2 regions of the Virgibacillus sp. L01 genome follow, and region 1 is predicted to be linked to the other one. Evidence: a T-box and tRNA genes for the amino acid it is inferred to sense, from the RefSeq annotation. Region 1 holds a T-box; the other holds one or more tRNA genes.
The links. A T-box is a leader RNA that pairs with one kind of tRNA and senses whether it is charged. The one in region 1 lies ahead of ACTWQM_RS15360 (valine--tRNA ligase), so its partner is inferred to be a tRNA-Val.

Region 1 (8,314 bases):
GTGGAACCTTAAATCCTGGCCAGGTGTTGAACCTGTCAAGAGAAAATAACGCAGTGAATCTGCTCCATACTTTTCAATAACATCCATTGGATCCACGCCATTGCCAAGTGATTTACTCATTTTGCGCCCATCAGCATCACGAATCAAACCATGAATCAGCACATCTTTAAATGGTCTTTGATCTGTAAATTCTTTCGATTGGAATATCATACGTGCAACCCAGAAGAAGATAATATCGTAACCTGTCACTAAAACATCTGTCGGAAAGTGACGCTTAAAATCTTCAGCATCCAGATCAGGCCAGCCCATTGTTGAAAACGGCCATAATGCTGAGGAGAACCACGTATCAAGTACATCATTGTCCTGCTCCCAATTTTCGATATCAGCAGGTGCCTCTTTTCCTACATACAGTTCATTTGTTTCCTTATGGTACCATGCAGGAATTCGGTGTCCCCACCATAATTGTCTCGAAATACACCAATCACGGATATTCTCCATCCAGTGCAGGTAGGTGCGTTCAAAACGGTCTGGAACGAAATTAACTTTTTCATCTCGTTGCTGAAGTTCAATAGCTTCATCCGCCAAAGGTTGCATATTTACGAACCATTGTGTTGATAAATATGGTTCAACAACGGCCCCACTTCGTTCTGAATGTCCTACCTGGTGTACACGTTCCTCAATATTGAACAGAACACCCTGGTCCTGCAAATCTTTAACAATTTGTTTCCGGCACTCAAAACGGTCTAGTCCTTCATATTTACCAGCGTTTTCATTCATCGACCCATCTTCATGCATAACCAACACTCGTTCCAAATCATGTCGATTTCCGATTTCAAAATCATTTGGATCATGTGCAGGTGTGATTTTGACAGCTCCTGAGCCCAATTCCATGTCAACATATTCATCGGCCACTATTTCTATTTCACGACCAACTATTGGCAATACAACCGTCTTACCGATTAAATGCTTATATCGATCGTCGCTTGGATGTACGGCTACAGCTGTGTCCCCAAGCATCGTTTCAGGACGTGTCGTTGCAATTTCAATCTTTTCATCACTTTCTTTTATTGAATAACGCATGTGATAAAATTTTCCCTGAACTTCTTCATAGATAACTTCAATATCAGAAAGTGCTGTTTGGGTATTGGGGTCCCAATTAATTATATACTCGCCACGATAGATTAGATCTTTTTTATATAATGTAACAAACACTTCACGTACAGCGTCCGATAAACCATCATCCATCGTAAAACGTTCACGTGAATAATCAAGTCCTAAACCTAACTTTTCCCATTGGGCACGGATGAAGTCAGCATATTCCTCTTTCCATTCCCAGGTAGTATCAAGAAACTTTTCACGGCCTAAATCATAGCGATTCTTACCCTGTTCTTTCAATTTTGCCTCAACCTTGGATTGTGTTGCAATACCTGCATGGTCCATTCCCGGCAGCCATAATACATCATAGCCCTGCATTCGCTTCATTCTTGAAATAGTATCCTGCATCGTTGTATCCCATGCATGACCTAAATGCAGCTTACCAGTTACGTTTGGTGGTGGGATAACAATCGTAAATGGTTCCTTATCTTCATCTCCAGTTGCTTCAAAGAATTTACCATCGACCCAAAAACGATAGCGATCTTTTTCAATTTCCTGTGGATTGTACTTTGATGACATCGTTGTGTTTGCCTCATCACTCATCATTAAATCCTCCTCTTTTGCATAGTTAAATACAAATAAAAAAATCCTCTCCATCCAATAAAGGACGAAAAGGATTATTCCGTGGTACCACCTTCGTTCACAAGCAGTTGTACTTGTGCACTTCATTCGTTGATAACGGTCAAAAACCGGCTCTCTTCTACTACATAATTCAAAGAAGCTGTATCAAGGGCGACCTTCCAAATAAATTGCACCTGGGAATTTTCCACCGTCATTCCCTCTCTATTAGGTAATTATATTGTACTCTTCCCTATCATCACATTTACATATTATTACTTATTTTATCGGTTACTGAAAATAAAATCAACTATTATCTTATGAATTGCACAAAACAACTATATATATACATAGTATATTAAAAAAATACTTAAGAGGTGATAAGTGTGGCTAGATATTACCGATACAGGCTGCCTCCTTGGGCAAGAAATTGTATTATTGTAATTGAACGAGTAACTTTACCAATATTAATATTTCAATTAATCCGGACTATGCTATTTCCAACTTCATTTGATGTGTTTTTGCTTGGTGTATTAGTTGGAATATTTATTGCGTTTTATTTGGAATGGATTTAGCTATCTTTACCATCTTTTTCTTCACCGTATGCTACAATTTCTTCTTCAACAAACTCGAACCATTTTAACCCAAACAACATTTGCCGGGATTTATATTGCAGTCTCTTTACTTGATTAATCATCGTGTCATTTGATGGATTATCAATATAGTCCTGAATTTGATTTATGTAGGGAAATGGATTCAATAAATAGATAGCGAGTAGATACAATTCACTCTTTTTTAGTATATTTTTGCTGGTGTACACTGAAAATGAATCTGTTAATTGTGATGATGATTGATCATAATTTCGCACAAGATGTTTTAGTAAAATAGACAAATCCGCAATAGCATTATCATAATTTGCCTTTTCCCAATTTAATATATACGTATCATTATGAAGAATTATATGAGTGAGATCCAAGTTTCCATGACATAGACTATAATTCCACTCATGATCATTTTGAATTTCACTTGTTAATTTTTCAATACAACTATTCAGTGTGGAGAGGACGTTGTCCATAATTCGAAATTGCGTGCAAACTAATAATTCAAATGGAGACATAAATCGATTCTTCTCAAACAACTCAACATAATACAACTCTCTTTTATATAAATCTGCACACTTCTTCTGATATTCATTGAATTTATTTATGACAGTATTCGTCTGAATTAATTGTGTGCGTTTTGTCTTTGCATGAACCTCACCAATTGCGTTATATAGATTCTTAATTATTTGTAGATGATTGAGTTTATTAGATGATAACCAAGGTGTTAAATAATAGTACGATTGAGCATTTTGTACGTATAATTTTGACTGCTTTGTTAAATAGACAGGCAATATACTCCGGATGTTCTGTGTATATGCCTGATGATAAACATATTCCCATAAATCCAATTTTTGTTCAGTTAGAATACTTTTCTTCAATGCATAATAGTGCTTACCATCACTGATCCGAAATAAATGTTTTGATACCTGGTCAATTTTATATGGATGTACACCGTATTCCCCGGCTATTTTATGAATTACTTCATTCACACTAAATTTCACCACCTTTCCAAATACATACCCCTTACTATACGAAGCAAGGGGTATGTATTCTATCAGTTATTTCTTCTTAAAAGGGATATACAATAATTGTCCTTCTTCAAGACTATCATCATTTAAATTATTCTGTTTCACTAATTGGAGTGCAGGGATCTCATAACGTTTAGCAATTGATTCTACTGTGTCTTTATTCTGAACAATACACAATCGCATCTTGGCATATCGATCATCACCATCACTTCTAAACATATCTGCTAAATAACTGACATCTTTGGTCTCAGCTGACCGACTTTCATCACTTTCATCCAGATAATCTGTATCAGTGTAGTCTAAGGATGATTCATCTGGACTTTCTTCCTCAGGTGATTCATCCACTGGTTTTTTGTTAAAAAATTCCGCAAGTGATTGTGACTTCTTATTTTTCCAACGTTCTTTTTCTGACGGTGATCCATCCTCTACTTCCGGAGACAAGGTGGGTGCATTTTCAGGTATAAACTGATTCTCTGATTCAGCTGTTTCTGTTTCCTTCTTAATATCGAACTCAAATGTTTCCTCTTCTCGTGGTGGCAAAAATTCATTACCTGATTCTGATTCATTTTCTAATGTACCCTCGGTTTGATCACTAATCCCATGTATTTCAATTCTAGAGCTTAATTTAAGTTGACTCTGATTTGGTATTTCATAATCAAAGGAATTAATGTCGACCGTCACATCGTTTAAATCTGCGACTCGGTATGTTGGAACTGAGATTTCAACAGGGAAACGATGTGTAAATTCTGATTTCCCATTATCCAGTTCTACCACTTTCTCAACATATCGTCTTGCGTGGTAATCATCAAAATCTAATGTATCCTCATCCCCTGCATTTGAAAATTCTTCCCTTTGATATGAACCTTGAAGTTCAATTACTCCTCGAATCGAAATAAAATCATTAAATGGCTGGATAGAAATTTCCGGGTCTAAAGAAATTCCCAGCATCTCTGCAACTTCCTGTCCTTCTTCAAAATAAAGCGATTCATTTAGTTCAAAGCTGAATACTTCCTGATTGGTTGACAAATGACTTCCTCCCTTCAACACATATTCCATATACTTATATGTCTTAACTCAACTATATGAAATGTAAACAGAGGATATGCTTATACCTATTAAAAAAGCCATTACCATTAGTAATCAGTCCTGTTTTGGTGTACAAAATTCAATTTGTGTTCTTATAACTCAACTTTCACATCTATAGAATAAGCTCAAACGGCTATCTTTGATAAACTCAGAACGTTATTTATTGTTGACTTGACAACATTGATAACAGTTTTTTGTACACATAAGATATAAACTGCGAAGTAACTGCTGGAATAAAATCTATAAACTCTCGTCCCTCCGTCCGGGGTCGCTGCCACACATTTATTCTATAGCGATTCAATTCCTACCCCAGTCAACAGCGGAGGAAATACACGGAGACTCCTGTGGGAGCTGTAGCCTAGATTAGACTACGCAGCGACGTAGGAGCAAGAAGGCTCATCAGCCGCCCTAGGTGCGCGAAGTGTATTTCCGAAGCGGCATAATAGCACTCAACTTTTTAAAAAAATAATTCGCAGTTTATATCAAATACGTACAGTTGATCCAAGGTCAACTCAAGTAGTGTATCTTCAGATTTTCTTATTCCTCCAAGGTTTATGAGTTCATTTTACGCTGCGTAGTTGAATTATAAGAAAAAACATTTTCACGTAAAAATTTTGCGTTTATATGACAATACAAAAAGAGCACCGAATTACGTTGCAATTCAGTGCTCAATATATTCTACTTCTTACTGTTTGTGTCTCAAACAACATTAGTAAAGCTTTTTTTATTTACTTTTCAATTTTTGAGAATGCGGTACGAACAGCTTGTAATGTCTTGTCGATATCTTCATCTGTATGGGCAGTTGATAGAAACAACCCTTCAAACTGTGACGGCGGCAGAAAGATTCCTTCTTCAATCATTGCCCGGTAATATTGTGCAAAATAATCAAGATTGGAATTTTGAGCTGTTTCATAATTAAATACTGGTTCGTGCGTAAAGAAAAATCCAACCATTGATCCAGCGCGATTAATTTGAAGTGGTATTTTATAGTCAATTGAAGCTTGTTTATAACCTTCGACCAATTTGTCCACTTTTTCATTTATCTCATCATAGGATGATTTATCCAAAGCACTCAGTGTCTCATAGCCAGCCGTCATAGCAAGTGGATTCCCTGATAATGTGCCAGCCTGATAAATGGATCCTGTAGGTGCTACACTTTCCATTATTTCACGTTTACCACCATATGCCCCCACAGGAAGTCCTCCGCCTATTACTTTGCCCAAGCAGGTCATATCAGGTATGACCCCAAAATAACCTTGCGCACAGTTGTATCCGACACGGAAACCTGTCATAACCTCATCAAATATGAGTACTGAGCCATTTTCATCGGTTACTCTTCTCAATTCCTGCAAGAAGCTCTCTTGTGGTGGAACAACACCCATATTACCCGAGACTGGCTCAACAATAACAGCAGCAATCTCATCACCATATGTTTCAAATGCGTAGCGCACACTTTCTACATCATTATAAGGTACTGTAATTGTATTTTGAGCAATAGACTCAGGTACACCAGGACTATCTGGCAATCCCAGTGTAGCAACGCCAGACCCTGCTTTGATTAGGAGTGAGTCACCATGACCATGATAATTTCCTTCAAATTTCAGGATTTTATCCCGCCCTGTATATCCTCTCGCAATACGCAATGCACTCATAGTTGCTTCTGTACCTGAATTTACCATACGGACCATTTCAATTGACGGTACACGGTCAATCACCAATTGTGCCAATTTGTTTTCTAGTATAGTTGGTGCACCAAAACTTGTGCCTTTTTCTGTAGTCTCTTTTAATTTGGAAACGACGCGATCATCAGCATGTCCCAAAATTAATGGACCCCAACTCAATACATAATCAATGTACTCGTTTTGATCAATATCCGTTATTTTAGAACCTTTTCCTTGTTCCATAAATATCGGTGTCATACCTACTGATTTGAACGCGCGAACAGGTGAATTCACTCCACCTGGCATTAGATCCACGGCTTCTTTATACGCATCTTTTGAATTTTCAAAGTTACTCAAAATTAATCACCTCAGCTTTAAATTTTATTCATTAAGCCATTTTGCTACATCTTTAGCAAAATAAGAAATAATCAAATCTGCTCCTGCACGTTTCATTGCGATCATCTTTTCTAGCACCAACTCTTTTTCATCAACCCAGCCATTCTTAGCTGCTGCTTTAACCATTGCATACTCACCACTAACATTATAGGCAACAACCGGTGTGTTAACCGTATTTTTAACATCTCGAACAATATCCAAATATGATAATGCTGGTTTAACAATTAGGAAATCAGCACCTTCTTCTACATCTGACTCTGCTTCACGTAATGCTTCAAGCCGATTTGCAGGATCCATCTGATATGATTTACGATTTCCAAATTGTGGAGTGCTATCAGCAGCATCACGGAACGGTCCGTAAAAAGCAGATGAATATTTAACCGCATATGACATAATTGGAATATTTGTATACCCAGCCTCATCGAGCGCTTGGCGGATAACAATCACAAAGCCATCCATCATGTTAGATGGTGCAATTATATCAGCACCCGCTTCAGCTTGTGATACAGCTGTTTTGGCTAAAAGTTTTAGTGATTCATCATTATCTACATCATGGTCATGGATCACACCACAATGACCATGAGATGTGTACTCACACAAGCATGTGTCAGCAACAACAAGCATCTCCGGAACGCCCTTTTTTATGCGTCGGGTTGCCTCCTGTACGATCCCAGTTTCAATAAATGCACCTGTGCCCTGCTCGTCTTTTTCATTCGGCACACCAAAAATCATAACAGCCTTTATCCCAAGGGAACGTAATTCTTCCATCTCATCTTTTACAAAATCAAGCGAAATCTGAAACACACCTGGCATGGAGGATACTTCATTTTTAATATTTTCTCCTTCAACAATAAAAAGCGGATAAATAAAGTCATCCATTTTCAGATGATTTTCACGTACCAATGACCGCATTGCGGATGTAGAACGTAATCGTCGATGCCGTTTAAAACTCAATTCTTTCACCATTAAAACCTATCCCTTCCCTGCTATATAATCACTCATTCGCTCAAGCATCCCATCAATCGTGAAAAGCTCGGGTGCTATAGTATTTATAATACCTAATTCAAAAGCACGCTGTTTTGTGGTGGTTCCTATACAAACATATATCTGTTCCTTTGGTATTTGACTGCCGTTCAATTCAATAAAGGCTTCAACCGCAGATGGACTGGTAAATGTAATGAAATCCATATTATTCTTATTTAATAATTGATTTAATTCATCTTTGACGGGAGTGTTATAGACAGTTTCATATACCTCTATAGCGTCAAAGCGGATTTGATGTTTTGTAAACCAATCAGGCAGAACTTCTCTGGATTTATTTCCCCGGACAAGCAACAGCGGTTCATCCATTACTGTATGTTCATCCGTAAATTCGTTTGCCATAGCATCAGCATTATAAACAGATGGAATAAAATCTGCCTTATATCCATATGATTCCAATATTTGTGCAGTTTTATGGCCAACGGTCGCAAACTTAATGTTTTCCAAAACTTTGGGTAACCATTTATATTGGCTAATAAGTTTGAAAAAACAAGCAACACCATTTGCACTAGTGAGAAAAATCCATTTATAGTAATGCAAATTTTGAAGCAGTTGCTTATTTTCAAGCTTATCCTTACATGAAATTTTCAAGAGAGGTATTTCAACCGGTTTTCCACCATACTGTATAACTTTGTCGGAAAATTCCTTTGCTTGATTCTCCTCACGGGTAATTAAGATTCTTTTTTCATGTAAAGTTACCGACATTAGTCGTCAAGCTCCTCTTTTACTTGATCGACAATCTCCTTTGCACCTTGACTTATCAGTTTGTCAGCTGCTTCTTTTCCAA
Region 2 (8,314 bases), on a different contig from region 1:
GAATGTCCTTAACTGCTTCCTTAAATGATGTATAGGTATTTTTCATCTTTTACACTCCTCTCACCTTTATATAAGCAAAAAGTATGCCAACTTTAGTTATCCTTTGAAAATGTCATAATATCGACTTTTTTAGCTTGAACGAAAAAAATCCATATTCCAATTTTACGGAAAATGGATTTAAATTCTTATTCAATAGTAATGTAAGCCCTTACTTATTATAGCGTTTCCACGAATACGGAATACTTTTCCGAAATCATGGAAAGATTATATTCCGTATTTTTTTATCTTATCGTACAATTTCGATTTGCCGATTCCCAGCAGTTTTGCAGCTTTTAACTTATCCCCATTGGCTTTTCTTAAACTTCTTTCGATTGTTTGTTTCTCTGTGTTATTCAAAATTTCCTTTAACGTACCATTCTGTTGCAGAGAATAGGAATTGGGCCGGATGCGATCTGGTAAGTCTTCCAATTTAATAATTTCTGTATTCGTTAAATGGACCGCCGATTCAATGACATTTTCCAACTCCCTAATATTCCCCGGCCATTGGTATGTCATAAAGCAATCCAATACCAACTGGTCAAAGTCGATAACCCGTTTGCCTGAGCGCTCTGTAACTTTAGTAAGAATATATTTGGATAAAACCCGTAAATCCTCTGTTCGTTCTCGAAGTGGAGGGATCTGAACCTGTACAACATTTATCCGGTAAAATAAATCGTCTCGGAAGCGCTGCTCTTCGATTAATTTTTCCAGGGACTGATTTGTGGCAGCTATAATCCGCACATCTATCTTCTGTGTATCATTTGCCCCAAGCGCTTCAACTTCTCCTTCTTGTAAAACCCTTAAAATCTTTACTTGGGCACTTAATGGCATGTCACCAATTTCATCTAAAAAAACGGTACCACCATCAGCAAGCTGAAACTTACCTAATTTGCCACCTTTTTTAGCTCCTGTAAAAGCACCTTCTTTATAGCCGAATAATTCCGATTCCAGTAAATGTTCAGGTATCGCTGCACAGTTAACTTTAATAAAAGGTTTACCACTTCGTTCACTCAAGTGATGAATACTGTGCGCAAACAATTCTTTACCAGTTCCACTCTCACCTCTGAGTAATACGGAAACATCGCCAGGCGAAACTTTTTTTATTTTATTTTTCAGTTCATTCATTTGCGGGGAACTACTTACAATATCATGAAGCGAGTATGTTGTTCCATGCTGATTTTTCAATTGACTGCGATAATGTTCCAGTTCCAGCAATAAATCCTTAATATGGCTGTTCATCTTTTTCCATTCTTTTGTATCACGAAACAGGACCGTTCCAACGGCGCCAACTACTTCCCCGTCAGAACGTACAGGAATCCGATTTGCGATCATATGATTACCACGGATATATTGAAGATCAGCAATTTCTTCCTTTCCGGATTTGGCAACTATATGCATTCTGCTATTTTCAATGACATCTGTAACATGTTTGCCAATTGCTTCTTGTTTATTTGTTTCAAGAAAATCACAATACGTATTATTCATGTATGTTATCAAGCCATCACCATCTACTACAACAAAACAATGGTAAGCGTTCTCAAAAACCGTTTCAAAAATCTCTTCTTTATATTTATCTGCTAAATGATGCAATGTAACACCCCTCCACACGTTATATTTATTATAACAAAAAGAATAAGAAGGTATGTAGGATCCTATTGAGAAAAATTCTTGAGCGCTGTGAGATTCTTGCTCACCTAAGGATGGCTGGCGGGTCTCATCTGGAAAAACAAGGAGGGCACTAAATAACTAAGAGGATGAAGTACTGCCACTTAAAATGAGCCTCCACCAAATAATCGAAGTGAATCCTCATTCCGCTAAATAGCAGAAAAGGGGCTCTGAGAGGGGTGAGACGGATCCTCGTTCCGCTAAATGCAGAAAATCAGCCAAAAACGGGGCAGAATTAACAAATAGCGGAACGAGGATCCGAACCCGAGCTTAAAATGAGGGTTTTTAAGGAATAACGGAATGAGGATCCGCCAAACAGTTGAAGTGGATCCTCATTCCGTTCCTCGAAGCAAACAACTAGTCCCAAGGCAGAGTGTATTCCAGCTGTGTGGCCAAAGAGCCAGGCACACTTTGCACTTCAAATCGGTTACCCCTAATTTGTGTTGCCACTTAAATCAATAGCAATAATTTTTTAGAAAACAACGATTAAAAAAGTTATAGTTTATTCCGCTGTCATTTCGGTTAGTAACTGTGTTTCGTAATTTCTGAAAGTAATACCCCTTCTATCCAGCTCATTCATTAATAACTCAAGAAAATCTTTTTCCAGCTTTAGCCTTAACGCCTTCTTATATGCGTTTAATAGCGCTTCGTCACTTAAATACATCATCATTTTAATACCCCTATTTTTAATTATATTTTTTCTATCAAATATAAAATCAGAATTTTCATGGTATAATATAACTTAGTAAATATCTATCTTTTTAATCTAGCGATCTCTGTCTCTTTATTTAACATAATAAATGTTACCTACAGGATGCTTTCAAATCAAGGTAAAAAGCGAAATGTGTCGAATTGCCACAAATAAAGGCATATTAATCAAAATGGTTATAGTATTAAAAACTTGAACATTAAGACTGGAGGGGGAGTTATGAGGAGAGAATGGTTAATCCGGCTTCGGAAGTCAAAACAATTCACGCAGGAAAAAGTGGCTTTGGATGCTTATATTGATAGGGCATTTTATTCACAAATTGAAACTGGAAAACGTAACCCCAGTTTTGACATTGCTCATAACATCGCAAAAGTTTTAAATTTTGATCCCATGATATTCTTTCAGGATACGCTTAATATTGAACAGAGTTCCCCTTCTTATCGTCATATACCTGAATATTTCAGGAGCTTGAATAGAGGAGATATACTGTACCTCTTTACTAATTTCGATAACTACCTTGAACATGTAATAACATTCCTTATTACGGGTGTTCAAAAAGATAATTATTGTATTATCATCGAGCAAAATAGGAACTACATACAGATTCAGCAACGATTGGAAAATTTCTTATCGAAGAGTGAAATAGAAGCTTATATTTATTTTATTGACCAGGAAGAAATCCTTCAGCGTGAACCTAAGGATATTGTGGATATATTTCGTAAATTACAGGATTTATTTGAAGAAAAAAACCCTGTACGTATATGGATGGTTGAAGAGCAATATACCGAAAATGATTGGATTGCGGAGTTAGGCAATCACCTTAATTTAGAGGAAAATCATAATCTGAAAGTAACTTACAGAAATATATTATTTTTACGTGCTTATGATGCTTCGCAGATTTCAGCAGGTCTGCATATCAAAAAGATGCAATGCTACTCCTATCTTATGACAGATTCTGAAATAGTAAACTCTCCATTTTATCGTTCATGTAATAAATCGTTTGTCTTCCCTTCCCTGTTCATCCAAGAGAGTTAGCAGAATAATAATATGGGAGTAATTTGAAGTTGCCCGTTAGGCGTTTGGTTCCAGATTACTCAAAAGTCAGCTACTATAATATATCAAATGGAAGACCTCCAATACTTTTTATGCATAGAGGAAAAGAGGTCTTTTAAAATGGCAATTATTCAGTTGCTGTATTGAATTCACAGGGGATTGTTTAGCAGCCGATGTCATGTTCTTTCACAAGTTTAGCTATAACGCAAATCATACCACCGAACAAAGAGACTTACCGCCTTCCAGAACTTTCATCACTTCTTTGGCAATCAGCATAGCTGTACGGGATTGCGATTCATCTGTTAAACCGGCAATGTGCGGGGAAAGCTGGATGGATTCAACCTTGGAAAGCGGAGAACCCTTCTGAACTGGCTCTGTTTCCAGCACATCAAGATATGCCCCAGCAATTTCCCCAGATTGTACTGCCTCGACCAAATCCTGCTCGTGTATGATTCCGCCTCTTGCTGAATTAATCACATAAGCATGGTGCTTCATGTATTTAAAATTATCTTTATTGATCATATGTCGCGTTGCTTTTGTCATTGGAACGTGAATCGAAACAAAGTCTGAGTTAGTGAGCAGTTCATCAAGCGTTCCCACCGGATGAACTCCGGTTTCTGTCAGTATATGATCAAATGGTTTAACAAATGGGTCATACCCGATGACATCCATTCCAAAAGCATTGGCCCGTTTGGCAACACGGTGGGCGATTTCACCCATACCGACGAGTCCGAGCGTCTTCCCGTTTAATTCGTATCCGGTAAAAAACTTTCGATCCCAATTACCCTTGCGAACATCAGCATCTGCTTCAGCCAAAGGACGGTAGGCATCCAGCATCGACGCCATCACATACTCTGCAACTGACGTGGCATTCGCATGTACGGCTGGAATGACCGGCATGTTTCTGGCTTTTGCCGCCTCCAGATCAATGTTATCCAGTCCAACACCAAGACGGCCGATGACTCTGGTATTTTTTGCTGCATCAAGCAATTCTGCATCGACCTTTGTTTCATTCCTGACAATGAGTGCATCATAAGCCGGCACCAATTCAAGTAGTTCACTTCTTTTCCGTCCCAATTCCATATCATAATCCACGGAATAGCCATTATACTTGAGCTCTTCTATTCCATCATCCCACATCAACTCGGTTACGAGCACCTTCATGAGCCTTCACTCCCTATGCGAGTAATTTATTATCTATGTATCTGTTCCTAAATTTTGCCTGAAGTAAACTGTTCTAAAGTTCCTACTTGATTATATGCAGGGAAAGGGATAAATAATCTCATCGGACGAAATTAAAAACAGAGCAGCACCATTAATGATACTACTCTGCTTTCAAGCTATTTTTTTTATAAAAATTGACTATTTTGCCTTCTGCATATCCATCCGGTTATTTTTCAGGAACATATAAAAAGATGAACCAAAGATGATGATATACCCAGTCACACTGAATAACGTTGGAATCTGTCCGAATAGAACAATGCTTAATAATGCCGAATAAACGACAGTCGAATAAAAGAAGATTGATATTTCATTGGCTGGTGCAAATTTATAAGCAAGTGTCACTCCAAATTGTCCGACAGTGGCACAGCATCCAGCCAGGATAAGGAACGCCCATTGCTTCATACTCATCGGTTCGTAAAATAGAATTGTGAATGGCAGCAGAACCACTGTTGCAAAAGATGAAAAGTAAAAAACGACGGTATAGTATTTTTCTTTATTTCCCAAAACCCGAAGAAATGTGTAAGCACCAGCTGCGAATACTGCCCCGAGCACACCAATGATGTACGGGAAAATCTCGACCGAAAATTCGGGCTGAATGATAAATAATGCGCCGATAAACGCTACAATTACGGCAAAGACCTGAAACCGGCGAGCGATTTCTTTCAGAAAAATTGCTGAGAATATAATAAGAATGAACGGACTGAGTTTATTCAGCATCTCGGCATCTGATAAAACCAAACGATCAATAGCATAAAAGTTCAAAACGATTCCAACAGTCCCAAGTGCTGAACGGGAAAGCAGAAGCTTCTGATGCTCTTTTTTTCCAAACAGTCTTTCTTTATGATGCAGTACGAATCCTAATGTAATAATAGCAGCTACTATATTGCGAAAAAATGCTTTTTGCGCTGTTGGCAAATCACCGGATAGCTTCACGAAAGCCCCCATAAGTGAAAAACCTAAAGCGGATACCAATAATAATATAATGCCTTTGTTGCGATCAGACATCAGTTGTTCCTCCAATTGCTAAATTCTAAGTCACTTGAACTATGCTATTACAAAACCAGAAGAATGGAAAGAAATCTGTTTAATGAGCGGGGGAATGGCTTTTTGTTGTGGCTATCATTCCTGGATTTGTACTTGGAGCAGGATGCATTTTAACTTAGAGGTAAAAAATATATTGACAGAATTTATCACTCTACTATATAGTTATAGTTGTCCGATAATTTACAATTTATACGATTCCGTAGCTCAGCTGGGAGAGCGTATGCTTGACAGGCATGAGGTCGTTGGTTCGAGCCCAATCGGAATCATTAAAGTTATTCAGCTGTGATCCCTTGTATATAAAGGGTTCACAGCTTTTTACTGTTAATAGAAATGTTTAACTTCCAGTGGACTAAGTACAGAAAATATTGCCCCCGCTCGCTTCAGGTATTAGCAACTCAGTTTACTCAGTCTTCGCCACGGTTATTCAGTCTCCATACGATGATTCTGCGTTTATTCAGTTTTCATCCCCAGGAATTCAGGATTCGTAGTACAACATTCAAGATTCACCCGAGTTTATTCAGTTTCCGCGCCCCCCTCCCTCCTACCAAAAAGCGCAAAAAAGCACTTCCACACTCGAAATAAAAACGCTTTACTATTATAATAGATTTTACACATATCTCGCCTTTCAAGCTGGCGATAACTTGCATCGGAGGTTCAACACGTGAAGAATATTTTTTCTTTTTTGAAGCCTTATAAAATTCCTATCTCTGTAGCCTATAGCTTGACGATGATTGAGCTTATGGTTGAACTGCTTCTCCCCTTCTTTCTTGGAAAGATGATTAATGATGGGGTTATGAATAAGGATCTGGACACTATTATGATGTGGGGCTTTATTATGATTGGCCTTGCGTTTACTGCGTTTATCGCGGGGATTTTTAATTCCTTTTTTGCGTCGCATACGAGTTTGGGATTTGCTTATGATATTCGGGAGAAGCTATTTCATAAAATTCAGTCGTTCTCGTTTGCAAATTTGAATCAATATCCGACATCCGGTCTTGTGACACGGTTTACGAATGATGTCCGCCAGCTGCAGAATACGATTTTTATGGCATTGCGGATCATGGCAAAGGCCCCATTGATTGTTATCGGTGGTGTGGTGATGGCATTTATTGTGAATGGCAGGCTAGCACTGATTTTCCTAATTACGGTGCCACTTCTTGTTGTTTTTATAGTATGGGTGCTTAAGGTTGCAAGCCAGATGTTTGATAAAGTGCAGAGTCGTGTCGATAATGTGAACCGTGTGATGCAGGAAAATCTTGCTGGGATGCGGTTAATCAAGGCGTTCCTGCGTCGCAGCCATGAGGAAGAGCGATTTACCAAAGCAAATAGCGATTTGGCGACAATGACGCGGTCAACATTCCGCTTTATTGAAGCATCAATGCCGATTCTTCTTTTTGTTATGAACTTAAGTCTGATTTTCATATTATGGTACGGGAACTCACTGGCGGTATCCGGGCAGACATCAGTCGGGGATGTTGTTGCAATAGTAAACTATGCGTTACGCGTTGCAATGGCAATTTCGATGTTCACATTTATTATCCTGGCATTTTCACGTGCAAAAGCGTCTGCAGAACGTTTGGATCAGGTGCTCCGCGTTAATGTCGATCTCGTTGATTATCAGGATGCGCGGGATGAGGCTGCCGTACCCAGTGGAAAAATTGAGTTTGATGACGTTTCGTTTAAGTACCCAAACCAAAAAGAACCAGTACTTGAGGACATTTCATTCCAGGTGAATCCAGGTGAAAAACTTGCGATAATTGGTGCAACAGGCTCTGGTAAAACATCATTATTCCAATTGATTCCACGGTTGTACAATGTAAAAAACGGTACTATCTATATTGACGATGAACCAATAACGTCCTATACATTGGAACAGCTTAGGCGGAGCATTGGCTATGTTCCTCAGAACCCGCTTCTGTTTACAGGTTCTGTCACGGATAATATTGCATGGGGAAAAGAAAAAGCATCACAGGAAGATGTTTTTCAAGCTGCACGAGACGCGCAAATTCATGACACGATTATGGACTTGCCTGACCAATACGATACAAAGATTGGCCAAAAAGGTGTTAATCTATCTGGTGGTCAGAAGCAGCGGATTTCAATTGCGCGCGCATTGATCCGCCGCCCGAAAATACTAATGCTTGATGACAGCACGAGTGCTTTGGATCTAGCGACTGAATCCAGGTTGCTCGATGCCATTCAGCATGATGATTGCACAACATTAATCATCACCCAGAAAATCTCGACTGCTATGAGTGCTGATCGTATTTTACTGCTGAATTATGGTGAAGTACTTGCCCTTGGTACACATGATGAACTACTGGAACAGTCCAGCCTGTATCGCAGAATCGTAGAATCACAGTTTGGAAAGGAGCTTCCTGATGTCACTTAAAGCTATTAAACGCCCTTTTCAATATAAAAAAATTCCGCTCGAGAATATAAAACATGATAAAAAGGATAAAGCCCGCAACACCTCTGGTACGATCAAGCGAATCTGGCTATATCTTGCTCGTGAGAAAGCGATGCTCGCACTGGTGATTTTCATGGTCCTTATCAGTTCCGGATTAAGTCTGCTTGGGC

Region 2: it has a tRNA-Val gene. The T-box ahead of ACTWQM_RS15360 (valine--tRNA ligase) is inferred to sense a tRNA for this amino acid. The anticodon was not compared.

The regions. Positions count from the first base shown of each region.
Region 1 is NZ_JBQQCP010000008.1:176,461-184,774, reverse strand. Features, by position in the region: gene ACTWQM_RS15360 (valine--tRNA ligase) at 1-1,698, opposite strand, end outside; T-box leader at 1,756-1,982, opposite strand; gene ACTWQM_RS15355 (hypothetical protein) at 2,100-2,288, shown strand; gene ACTWQM_RS15350 (hypothetical protein) at 2,285-3,304, opposite strand; gene ACTWQM_RS15345 (LysM peptidoglycan-binding domain-containing protein) at 3,374-4,369, opposite strand; gene hemL (glutamate-1-semialdehyde 2,1-aminomutase) at 5,158-6,447, opposite strand; gene hemB (porphobilinogen synthase) at 6,472-7,452, opposite strand; gene ACTWQM_RS15330 (uroporphyrinogen-III synthase) at 7,459-8,232, opposite strand; gene hemC (hydroxymethylbilane synthase) at 8,232-8,314, opposite strand, start outside.
Region 2 is NZ_JBQQCP010000002.1:281,019-289,332, reverse strand. Features, by position in the region: gene ACTWQM_RS06540 (CoA transferase subunit A) at 1-46, opposite strand, end outside; gene ACTWQM_RS06535 (sigma-54 interaction domain-containing protein) at 265-1,629, opposite strand; gene sda (sporulation histidine kinase inhibitor Sda) at 2,207-2,374, opposite strand; gene ACTWQM_RS06525 (helix-turn-helix domain-containing protein) at 2,633-3,448, shown strand; gene ACTWQM_RS06520 (hydroxyacid dehydrogenase) at 3,677-4,630, opposite strand; gene ACTWQM_RS06515 (DMT family transporter) at 4,829-5,695, opposite strand; tRNA gene ACTWQM_RS06510 (tRNA-Val) at 5,928-6,000, shown strand; gene ACTWQM_RS06505 (ABC transporter ATP-binding protein) at 6,396-8,126, shown strand; gene ACTWQM_RS06500 (ABC transporter ATP-binding protein) at 8,116-8,314, shown strand, end outside.